2 regions of the Sporosarcina sp. resist genome follow, and region 1 is predicted to be linked to the other one. Evidence: riboswitches for the same ligand, from Rfam matches in the RefSeq annotation. Region 1 holds a riboswitch; the other holds the start of a gene.
The links. A riboswitch is a leader RNA that binds a small molecule or an ion and turns the genes downstream of it on or off. The one in region 1 is predicted to bind S-adenosylmethionine.
Positions count from the first base shown of each region.

Region 2: linked by a shared signal. The riboswitch ahead of cysC (adenylyl-sulfate kinase) and the one ahead of H7992_RS04805 (methionine ABC transporter ATP-binding protein) in region 1 are both predicted to bind S-adenosylmethionine.

Region 1 is NZ_CP060287.1:967,706-973,195, forward strand. Features, by position in the region: gene H7992_RS04780 (hypothetical protein) at 1-25, opposite strand, end outside; gene H7992_RS04785 (arsenate reductase family protein) at 551-910, shown strand; gene gcvH (glycine cleavage system protein GcvH) at 986-1,369, shown strand; gene H7992_RS04795 (toprim domain-containing protein) at 1,444-1,785, shown strand; gene H7992_RS04800 (thioredoxin family protein) at 1,800-2,099, shown strand; SAM riboswitch class I at 2,154-2,259, shown strand; gene H7992_RS04805 (methionine ABC transporter ATP-binding protein) at 2,484-3,509, shown strand; gene H7992_RS04810 (methionine ABC transporter permease) at 3,502-4,170, shown strand; gene H7992_RS04815 (MetQ/NlpA family ABC transporter substrate-binding protein) at 4,240-5,100, shown strand; gene H7992_RS04820 (MetQ/NlpA family ABC transporter substrate-binding protein) at 5,175-5,490, shown strand, end outside.
Region 2 is NZ_CP060287.1:2,471,775-2,477,264, forward strand. Features, by position in the region: gene H7992_RS11975 (amino acid ABC transporter permease) at 1-5, shown strand, start outside; gene H7992_RS11980 (amino acid ABC transporter ATP-binding protein) at 30-785, shown strand; gene H7992_RS11985 (TraB/GumN family protein) at 942-2,111, shown strand; gene H7992_RS11990 (DMT family transporter) at 2,171-3,079, shown strand; SAM riboswitch class I at 3,246-3,346, shown strand; gene cysC (adenylyl-sulfate kinase) at 3,570-4,169, shown strand; gene H7992_RS12000 (phosphoadenylyl-sulfate reductase) at 4,428-5,156, shown strand; gene sat (sulfate adenylyltransferase) at 5,157-5,490, shown strand, end outside.

The DNA.
Region 1 (5,490 bases):
CGGTAATCGCATGGTTTTTGTTCATTTGCCGCTCTCGAAAGACATTGATACAAGAGGTGCCGAAGTTTTTTTGGACGAAAGAATGGCTAGCTTCTCACCTAGAGATAAGCGGTCAAAGATATAATTTTGACCGCTCAATCCTTCTCTATAGTATCTCCATATTTATTTTAAGGAAGTGTCAATTTCCTATAAGGCATCACATAATCTTTGCAAAAGTAAGCAAAGAACGCAATGTACAACGTGCGAGAGTGCCCGAAATTGCATCTTCGGGCACTTACAATCTCTATAGAAAGTCATCTTTTCTATTCTTTCAAAGCACCTGCCCCACGGTAATAATATCGTAATTAATTCGCCGAAAGCGGGCCGGAAATAGTAAAGGGTTATAGCGGTTTACAAGCCCTACTCGCTATCGTATTATGCAAGTCAATAATTAATCGACAGACGTGATTGTTTAATGAAGTAAAATTGACGATCTCACTTTGACGTCCAGGTACCAATAGGCGCCCAGGTGTTTTTTCTGTTATAATGGCGAAAATGGAGGCGTTGCGGTATGGGATTAGTTTATTACGGTTATCCAAAGTGCGGGACATGCAGAAAAGCAAAAAAATGGCTTGAGACGAACAACTTGGACTTTCAGGAAGTGAACATAGCGGAAGCTCCTCCTTCAGTAGAAGAACTTGGCAAAATGATTGCGGCATCGGATTTGGAGTTGAAAAAGTTTTTCAACGTTAGTGGGACGAAATATAGAGAGCTAAACTTGAAAGACAAATTGCTCACAATGACAGATGAAGAGAAAATTAGCTTGCTGTCATCTGACGGTATGTTGATTAAGAGACCAATTGTCTTCGGTGATGGTAAGGTGACTGTCGGATTCAAGGAAGAAGAGTTCGACAAAGTATGGACTAACTGATTTCCTATCTTGTCTTTATTCGAGAAATATGACAGAATTGAAGAGAATGAAACTATTTATTTGGAGGGATACGGAATGAGCACACCAAAAGATCTGCGTTATTCTGAAGAGCATGAATGGGTAAAAGACGAAGGTGGTAACTACCGCATCGGTATTACTCACTTTGCACAATCTGAACTAGGCGATATCGTATTCGTTGAACTTCCATCTGTCGGAGATGACATCAAAGCGGACGAGCCTTTCGGAAGCGTTGAATCTGTTAAGACAGTATCAGAACTTTATGCACCAATCAGCGGAAAAGTAATTGAAGTGAATGAAGGACTTGAAGACAGCCCTGAATTTGTCAATGAATCACCGTATGAAAATGCATGGATGATCGTTGTTGAACCTTCAAATGTTTCTGAACTGGATGAACTTATGTCAGCTGAAGCGTATGAAAAAATGACTGTCGGAGAATAACTAAGACAAGGCGCCGGTACTTTTTCGGCGTTTTTTGCATCTTTATATAAAAAAGAGCGAAGGAGGGGCCTCTTGTGTCGGATGAAAGAGTAATTATCGTCGAGGGCGGTTCGGATAAGAAACGTTTGGCACGAATACTTGTTGAGCCTGTCGAAATTATTTGTACGAACGGCACAGTAAGTCCTTATCGGCTTGAAGAATTGCTTGCACCTTACGAAGAACATGAACTATTTGTCTTCGTTGATGCGGATGAAGATGGAGAAAAGACCCGTGTTTTATTCAAAAGAGAGTTCCCGGCAGCAATCCATTTGTACACAGAAAAGGTTTATCGGGAAGTGGAGACGACCCCATACAAAGTGTTGGCTACAATACTACAAGGTGCGGATTTTAAAATCAGACCGGAATTTCTAATTTAAAGGATGTAGAATTAATGGAAACTTGGACACGCGAACAATGGGAGATGGCTTTGAAAGAGTCTTCAGTGGCAGCGTTTTATTTATATACACCAATGTGTGGAACTTGTGCAGTCGCATCTAAAATGATGGAAGTTATTACCGTCATGAGACCGGGAATACCAATCGGGAAAGCAGATTTGAATTACGTACAAAATATTGCAATTGACTATGAAATCGAAAGCGTTCCTTGCCTTCTTATACAAAAGGATGGCGTTTTAACCCATAAAATTTATGCATTTCAATCAGTACCGTATCTACTTGAAGAAATAGATTGACAATAGATATGGAACTTTGATATACTTCGTCTTAACATTCAATTGAATAGGTCACTCTTATTAAGAGAGGTGGAGGGATAGTGCCCTGCGAAGCCCGGCAACCGTCACGTAAGTGAAATGGTGCCAAGTCACACAAAGCATACGCTTTGAAAGATGAGAGATTGGACAACGTTTATTTTCGATAACGTCAAGCCTTTCTGCCCGTCTGCAGGAAGGCTTTTTTGTATTGAAAAGCGGAAGGCGCCGCTCAGCCCCGACAGGCACAAGTCAGATTGCGAAGGGGGCGTACCTAAGCCACCACAGCGAACTGCCTTGTGACCCGAGGGGGTGGCGCCTGAAGCTAGACAAAATTAGTAACAAAACAATTTTTCTGAGGTGAAAAAAATGATTTATTTAACGGATATAAATAAACGATACGGTGAAGGGCCAGGCAGTATTTCAGCAGTCGAAAATGTATCGCTTGAAATTACTGACGGTGAGATTTTTGGAGTCATCGGCTATAGTGGGGCAGGAAAAAGTACGTTGATTCGACTACTGAACGGTCTTGAAATGCCAACGTCAGGTAGCGTTAAAATAGGAAGTCTAGAAATATCAGCAATTAAAGGGAAAGAGCTAAGGGAAGCACGACAAAAAGTGAGTATGATTTTCCAACACTTTAACTTACTGTGGTCTAGAACAGTGAAGGAGAATATCGCTTTCCCTCTTGAAATCGCGGGTGTACGAAAAGCCGAGCGTGATAAGAAAGTGGCGGAACTGATTGAATTAGTTGGTTTGGCTGGTCGCGAAAATGCATATCCATCCGAATTGTCTGGAGGTCAGAAACAGCGCGTAGGGATTGCTCGTGCGCTTGCAAACGACCCTGAAGTCCTTCTTTGTGACGAAGCGACTTCAGCCCTTGATCCAGAAACAACGGATTCAATACTAGACCTTCTAACAGGAATTAATGAACGACTTGGACTGACAATTGTGCTTATCACACATGAAATGCACGTTATCCGGAAAATTTGCCACAGAGTTGCAGTTATGGAGGCAGGGAAAGTTGTTGAGTTGGGAGATGTCCTGGATGTGTTCCAATCACCGAAGGAACCGATCACAAAGCGGTTTGTCTCTCAAGTGACGGAACCCGTGGAGGCGAAGCAGGCAATGGCGCATATTAAGGAAGAATTTCCTGCCGGCACGCTTATCAAGCTTGTATTTGTAGGGGAGCGGACAGAACAACCTGTCCTCGCAAGTCTTATTCGGAAATTCACTGTCGATGTGAATATCGTGCAGGGAAACATATCCCATACACATGGCGGGGCATACGGCACACTGATACTTCAGTTGCTTGGAGATTCCTCAATCATTGAGGAAGCAATTCAATACCTCAATGAAAATGATGTTCAGACGGAGGTGATCGGTAATGATTGAAAACCTTTTTCCGAATGTCGACTGGACTAAAATGTGGGAAGCAACAGTGGAAACACTCTATATGACTGCGGTTTCTACATTGTTCACTTTAGTTATTGGGTTAGGACTTGGAATTTTACTCTTCCTATCTAGTCCCGGTCAACTTTGGTCGAATAAGTTGGTCAATATTATATCAGGAGCATTCGTCAATATTTTTAGATCCATTCCGTTTATCATATTAATCATTTTACTTATTCCGTTTACGAAATTTCTTCTTGGTACAATCCGCGGACCGGATGCAGCGATGCCGGCACTTATTATTGGAGCGGCTCCGTTTTATGCAAGAATGGTGTTGATTGCATTACAGGAAATTGATAAAGGTGTAATTGAAGCTTCGAAGTCAATGGGAGCGAAAACGAGAACGATTATTTTTAAAGTTCTTATACCGGAATCGATGCCTGCACTTATTTCAGGAATTACTGTAACAGCGATTGCACTCGTCGGGTACACTGCTATGGCTGGGATTATCGGAGCAGGTGGACTTGGGACTCTTGCATACTTAGATGGATTCCAGCGTAGCCGGGAAGACGTTACACTTGCTGCAACAATCCTTATTTTAATTATCGTTTTCATCATTCAATTCATCGGGGATTTTGCGGTGAGGAAATTCGACAAGAGATAATAGTTAGTACAGTAATATCAGGCCTAGCCTGTAAATTATATAAAACATAGAAAAAGGGGAGAAAAAATCATGAAAAAGCTTTTAGGGGGAATAGTATTAGCAGTACTTGTATTGGCATTGGTAGCTTGCGGAGCGAAAAATGACAGCGATGATAAAAGTACAAGTGGGGAAGACAAAGCTGACAAAGAAACTGTTGAAGAAACGGAAATTGTCATTGGTGCATCTAACACACCGCACGCAATCATTTTAGAAAAGGCAGCACCGATATTGAAAGAAAAAGGAATTGAACTTGTCATTGAAACATACCAAGACTATATTTTGCCAAATAAAGATCTAGAATCAGGCGAATTGGATGCGAACTTCTTCCAGCACATTCCTTATTTAGATCAACAAGTAATTGACCACGGTTATAAGTTTGCGAATGCAGGAGCTATCCATATCGAACCGATGGCTGTTTACTCGACGAAATATAAATCAATTGATGAACTTCCAGACGGTGCAGTTATTATTTTTAGTAACTCAGTAGCTGAACATGGCCGTGTCCTATCTTTGTTAGAGTCGGCTGGGTTAATCAAATTGGCTGACGGAGTAGATAAAGTAACAGCTGAAGTGAAAGACATTGTTGACAACCCTAAAAATCTGGAATTTGATGCGAATTACGAACCATCACTTTTACCACAATTGTATAAAAATGATGAAGGCGATGCAGTAGTTATCAACGCAAACTATGCAATCGATGCAGGTTTGAATCCACTTGACGATTCTATCGCGATTGAAGAGACAGAGTCGCCATATGCAAACATCATCACAGTAAGAGAAGGCGATGAAAATACTGAAGCAATTAAGATTTTGGTTGACGTGTTGAAATCGAAAGAAATCCAAGACTTCATTCTCGAAGAGTGGGGCGGCGACGTCATTCCTGTGAAGTGATTTGATGATGAAAGTGGACAACTATCTTTACCCATCACCTAGATTGTCATCTTAGAAAAAAGGGAGATTATGAAATGAAGAAATTTCTAACAGGTGTTTTATTAGCAGTACTGATACTCGCGCTTGCAGCTTGCGGAACAAAAAACACTAGCGGCAGCAATAATGTAGGCGAAAAAGAAACAACTAAGATTGTTGTCGGAGCTTCCAATACACCGCATTCGATCATTCTAGAACAAGCAAAACCATTGTTGAAGGAAAAAGGTTATGACCTTCAAATCGAAACATATCAAGACTATGTGTTGCCGAATAAAGATCTTGAATCCAGCGAACTCGATGCAAACTACTTTCAGCATATTCCTTATCTCGAATTACAAATTGAAGATGCGGGAT
Region 2 (5,490 bases), 1.5 Mb from region 1:
TTTAAGTATGAAAAGGAGGGATCCGAAGCATGTTAGAAATTAGAGATATCCATAAGTCATTCGGTAAAACTGAAATCTTAAAAGGTGTTGACGTAACAATAGATAAAGGCGATGTTGTTGTTATACTGGGGCCAAGTGGATCCGGTAAGACAACATTACTGAGATGTATCAATTTTTTAGAAAAAGCGGATCAAGGCCGTGCTATTTTTGGGGATATAGACGTGAATTTAAAAACAGCATCCAAAAAACAAATCCATCAGATTAGACAGAAAATCGCTTTTGTATTTCAAAACAATAATTTGTTCAATAATAAAACAGCTTTAGAAAACGTTACAGAAGGACTTATTATCGGAAGAAAAACCCCGACAGCAGAAGCGGTTGAGATAGGGAAAAAAGCGTTGGATAAAGTGGGGCTATCGGATAAATACAATGCATATCCCAGTGAATTATCGGGAGGGCAGCAGCAAAGGGTAGGCATTGCAAGAGCAGTTGCTTTGAATCCAGACATTATTTTATTTGACGAACCAACTTCTGCATTGGATCCAGAATTAGTCGGGGAAGTTTTGACAGTTATGAAGAATATCGCGAAAGAAGGAACAACTATGTTAGTTGTCACACATGAAATGGGTTTTGCGAAGGATGTAGCTAACAAAGTAATATTTATGGATGGGGGAGTCGTAGTAGAGGAAGGAGCACCCCATGAAATCTTTGTAAATCCAAAGGAAGAACGAACACAGAAATTTTTAAAAAGGGTATTGCCCGAGGACTTTACGTATCATATTTAATAGTCATTATCCATGAGGGTGACTTTCATTATATTAATAATGAAAGATAATTGAAATTTCATTCAAACTGATTCATTATAATAACTAGACCGTCTTTTTAGTAAACCTTGGCTTAAGGTTGCTCAGAAGAAATAAGTTCATAAAGGAAGTTTGTCAATGCAAGAGACTAACATTACGAGAATAGAATTAGACGGTAGAGAACTAATACTTATTGGAACTGCCCATGTTTCCAAGCAAAGTGCAGAACAAGTAAAAGAGGTAATCGACAAGGAAAGACCCGATTCAGTATGCATTGAATTGGATGAACAAAGGTTTCAATCTATAATGGATAGTAATAAGTGGAAAGAAACGGATATTTTCAAGGTGATTAAAGAGAAGAAAGCTACATTGCTCTTAATGAATCTGGCAATATCCTCCTTTCAAAATCGTTTGGCAAAGCAATTTGATATTAAACCTGGACAGGAAATGATTCAGGGGATTGAATCAGCAAAAGAAGTCGGTGCAAATTTGGTGCTGGCTGACCGTAATATCCAAATTACTTTTTCCCGAATTTGGGGGAATATTGGACTTAAGGGGAAAAGTCAGCTTCTGATGTCGGTTTTTTATAGTATCTTCAGCAAAGAGACGATTTCTGAAGAAGAATTGGAGAAAATGAAATCAAAGGACACGCTAAATGCCGTTCTAACTGACTTTACGGAATCATTTCCAAGGTTAAAGACGCCCTTAATCGATGAGAGAGACCAGTATTTAGCACAGAAAATCAAAGATGCACCAGGTAAAAAGGTCGTTGCAGTCATTGGTGCAGCACATGTTCCAGGGATTACAAAAGAAATCTATAATGACCATGATTTAGTCGCATTAGCGCAAACACCACCAAAATCAAAAATCCCAAAAATTATCGGATGGGCAATTCCGATTCTTCTATTATCAATTATCGCCTACACCTTTATCGCAAATCCATCTGCCGGTTTCGATCAAGCGTTAAGCTGGGTCTTATGGACAGGTAGCCTGTCAGCTATTGGTGCTGCGGTGGCTCTTGGACACCCGCTGGCCATTTTAGCGGCCTTTGTATCAGCCCCTATTACTACCTTGCATCCACTGATAGCGGCCGGTTGGGTTTCAGGAATTGTTCAAGCATTTTTTCGCCGCCCAAGTGTTGGTGACTTTGAAACGCTTTCTGCAGATGTTTTTACGATTAAAGGTTTTTGGGCAAATAAGGTGACACGGGTCTTGCTGGTAATTGTTTTGACTAACTTGGGAGGAACGTTGGGGACCTTCTTAGGCGGAGCCGACGTTATCCGTGTATTCTTTGAAAACTTAAAGTGAAATCAATTGATCAGCATTTTCTTTTAAACGTTTTATAGTAATAATGGGGTGGGGACCGGATGAATCGAATCAGTTTTTGCTTGTTAGTGATTTTGACGACTGGACTAATGGGTTCTTCTTTTACAATAGGGAAGTTAGGGTTAGCCTATTCATCTCCACTCCTATTAGTCGCTCTGCGTTTTACGCTTGCAGGGATTATTATGGCAACTATCGTTAAAATCTTAAACAAGCCACATCCAGTAAAAGCAATCGACTGGGTGTGGCTTGTTCTAATTGGACTTTTCCAAACAGCTTTTGTGATGGGCTGTATATTTATGGCACTGCGTACAATCACTTCTGGAGAGACGTCTATCCTAACGTTTATGAATCCTTTACTCGTTGTCGTTTTTGGGACGCTTTTTTTAAAATCGCGTTACCATATTCAGCAATGGATAGGTGTACTGTTAGGTTTTATCGGGGTTTTTCTCACGTTAGGTTCACATCTTGACTTTAAAGTCGGTACCATATTAGGGCTTTTGTCGGCTGTTTCATGGGCGATTGCTACGCTATTGATAAAAATACATGGTTTCAAATTTGATACGTATGTAATGACAGCCTATCAAATGCTTTTTGGTGGATCAATTCTCTTTCTGGGAAGCTTACTACTGGAAGAGACTTTCTTTAAAATGACTACTCAATCTATCCTGATTTTGTTATGGCTTACCATTGCAGCATCAATTATTCAGTTTTCTATTTGGTTTTATCTTCTCCAAAGAGGTAATCAAGAACGAACTAGTGCATTCCTTTTTTTAGCGCCATTCTTCGGTGTACTCACAGGATGGTTTTTACTCCATGAAAGACTAACCTGGTCTATCCTTTTTGGTGGATTACTAATATTTGCAGGAATCTTTCTTGTTAATTGGAAAAATAATTATGAAAAGGAAATAGAGAAAACCGATGAGAACAACGAAAGGTTAAGTGAGAGTTAACTAACATGTTTCCTAGCGCACTGAAAAGTAGTTTAAAGTGCCTATTATATGTGCAAGAAGATCGCCTTTAATTCCAACTAAACTGATATGATTGAAAATAAATTCTGATAAGTCATTGACTTTGAATTTTCGATAATGTAGTATTGGTCTCAACTTAATAGTTTATATCTTATCTAGAGAGGTTGAGGGACTGGCCCGATGAAACCGCGGCAACAGACTGTTTAGTACTGTGCCAATTCCAGTAAACGAAAGTTTAGCAGATAAGAGGAGTAATATGTGTTCGATTCTATTAACCTCTTCTTGCTCTATTTAGAAGTGGTTTTTTTATTTCTTTACTGTAAAGGTTGTAAGTCATTTATCATTTTAACAATTTCATACATGCTAATTAGACAACTAAAGGCAACTTTCTAATCGATTATTTGAATCGGAAAAAGGTGTCTTTTTTGTATATAAAAATTAAACTGAAACAAATGATTTAGGGGGGCAAACAATGACAGAGTCTACAAATATCGTTTGGCATGAATCAGAGGTAACAAAAGAAAATCGTCAAGAACTAAAGGGCCATAAGAGTGCTATTCTTTGGTTCACTGGGCTATCAGGGTCAGGGAAATCAACAGTTTCAGTAGCGCTAGAAACAGAGTTACACGCGAAAGGCATTCATACTTATCGACTGGATGGAGATAATGTCCGGCACGGTTTAAATAAGAATCTAGGGTTTAGTCCAAATGATCGGACGGAAAATATTCGCAGAATCGGTGAAGTTTCAAAACTAATGGTCGACGCTGGCTTATTCACATTAACAGCATTCATATCGCCTTATCAGGAAGATCGAGATCAGGTGCGAGAAATTGTCAAATCCGATGAGTTTATCGAAATATACGTTAAGGCAAGTTTAGAAACTTGTGAAGAACGGGATCCGAAGGGGCTTTATAAGAAAGCAAGATTGGGTGAAATTAAAGGCTTTACAGGAATTGATGCTCCTTATGAAGAACCTGTTAACCCGGAAATAATCATTGATACCAATCAATTAAATATTGTAGAGTCTGTCAAAGCCATCGTTTCTTATTTAAAAGAAAATAACTATATCTAAAAAATTACAAAATGCGTAACATATTGGGGTTTTAGGAATAGAATGTATTTAAACCTACTTGACACATAGGATTAATAAAGTTAGTATAAACGCTAATCACATGCCGACTGGAAATCCAGAAGCTAATGGACAATCGTGAACATACGAACAATTCGCTGACTAAAAAATTAGAGGCGACTTTAATCAATAGTAGATTAAAGTCGCCTTTTTTAAAAAAGATAATGTAATAGAGTTATTGAGTTTAGAGGGGGGATTAGTATGGCGAAGTTGACGTACAAATCTTGGGCTGAGACTAGTGAAGTTTTTCCAATCGATGACGAGTCAAAAGGTGCGTTAAACGTCTTGCGATGGGCTTACGGAGAATACGACGATGAGCTTGTATATGCGTGTAGTTTTGGGGTTGAAGGTATCGTAATGATAGATTTAATCTCGCAAATAAAACCAACTGCTAAAGTGGTCTTTCTCGAAACCGGGTTTCATTTTCAAGAAACGCATACCTTAATCGATGAAGTAAAGAAACGTTATCCAAAGCTTGTAATTGAAATGAAGACTCCCGGCTTAACGGTTGAGGAACAAGCTGACAAGTATGGCGATCGACTATGGGAAAGACAGCCGGATCGTTGTTGTCATATGAGGAAAGTAATTCCACTCCGTGAAGCAATGAGCGGTACGACCGCTTGGTTATCCGGACTTAGGCGCGAACAATCACCATCAAGAAGTAAGACAAAATTTGTGAACAAAGATGAAACCTTTCAATCGGTTAAAATTTGCCCGCTGATTCATTGGACGTGGAATGATATTTGGGATTATGTAAAAAAACATAATTTGCCTTATAATCCACTCCATGACCAAGGCTATCCCAGTATCGGTTGTTCACACTGCACATTCAAAGGGGATACAACGACGGGGTCGAGGTCAGGGCGCTGGGCAAATCAGGCGAAGACAGAGTGTGGCTTGCATAATGCTAACGAAAATGGGGGAATTTAAATGAGTTTGAGTCAACCGCATGGTGGTACATTAATTAATCGCTGGAATCCTGGTTTTCAATACGAAGGAATAACTGAAACAGTTGAATTAGACGAAATTGCTAGTAGTGACTTGGATTTGATTGGTACGGGTGCTTATAGCCCTTTAAGTGGATTTCTTACAGAAGTAGACTACAATTCTGTTGTTACAACAATGAGATTATCTACTGGAGTACCTTGGACAATTCCGATTACATTGCCAACGACAGAGGTGAACGCACAAGGTATCGCTGTTGGAAACTTTGTGAAATTGGTGAGAGATGGAGTTGTCTATGGTGTTCTCGAAGTATCGGATA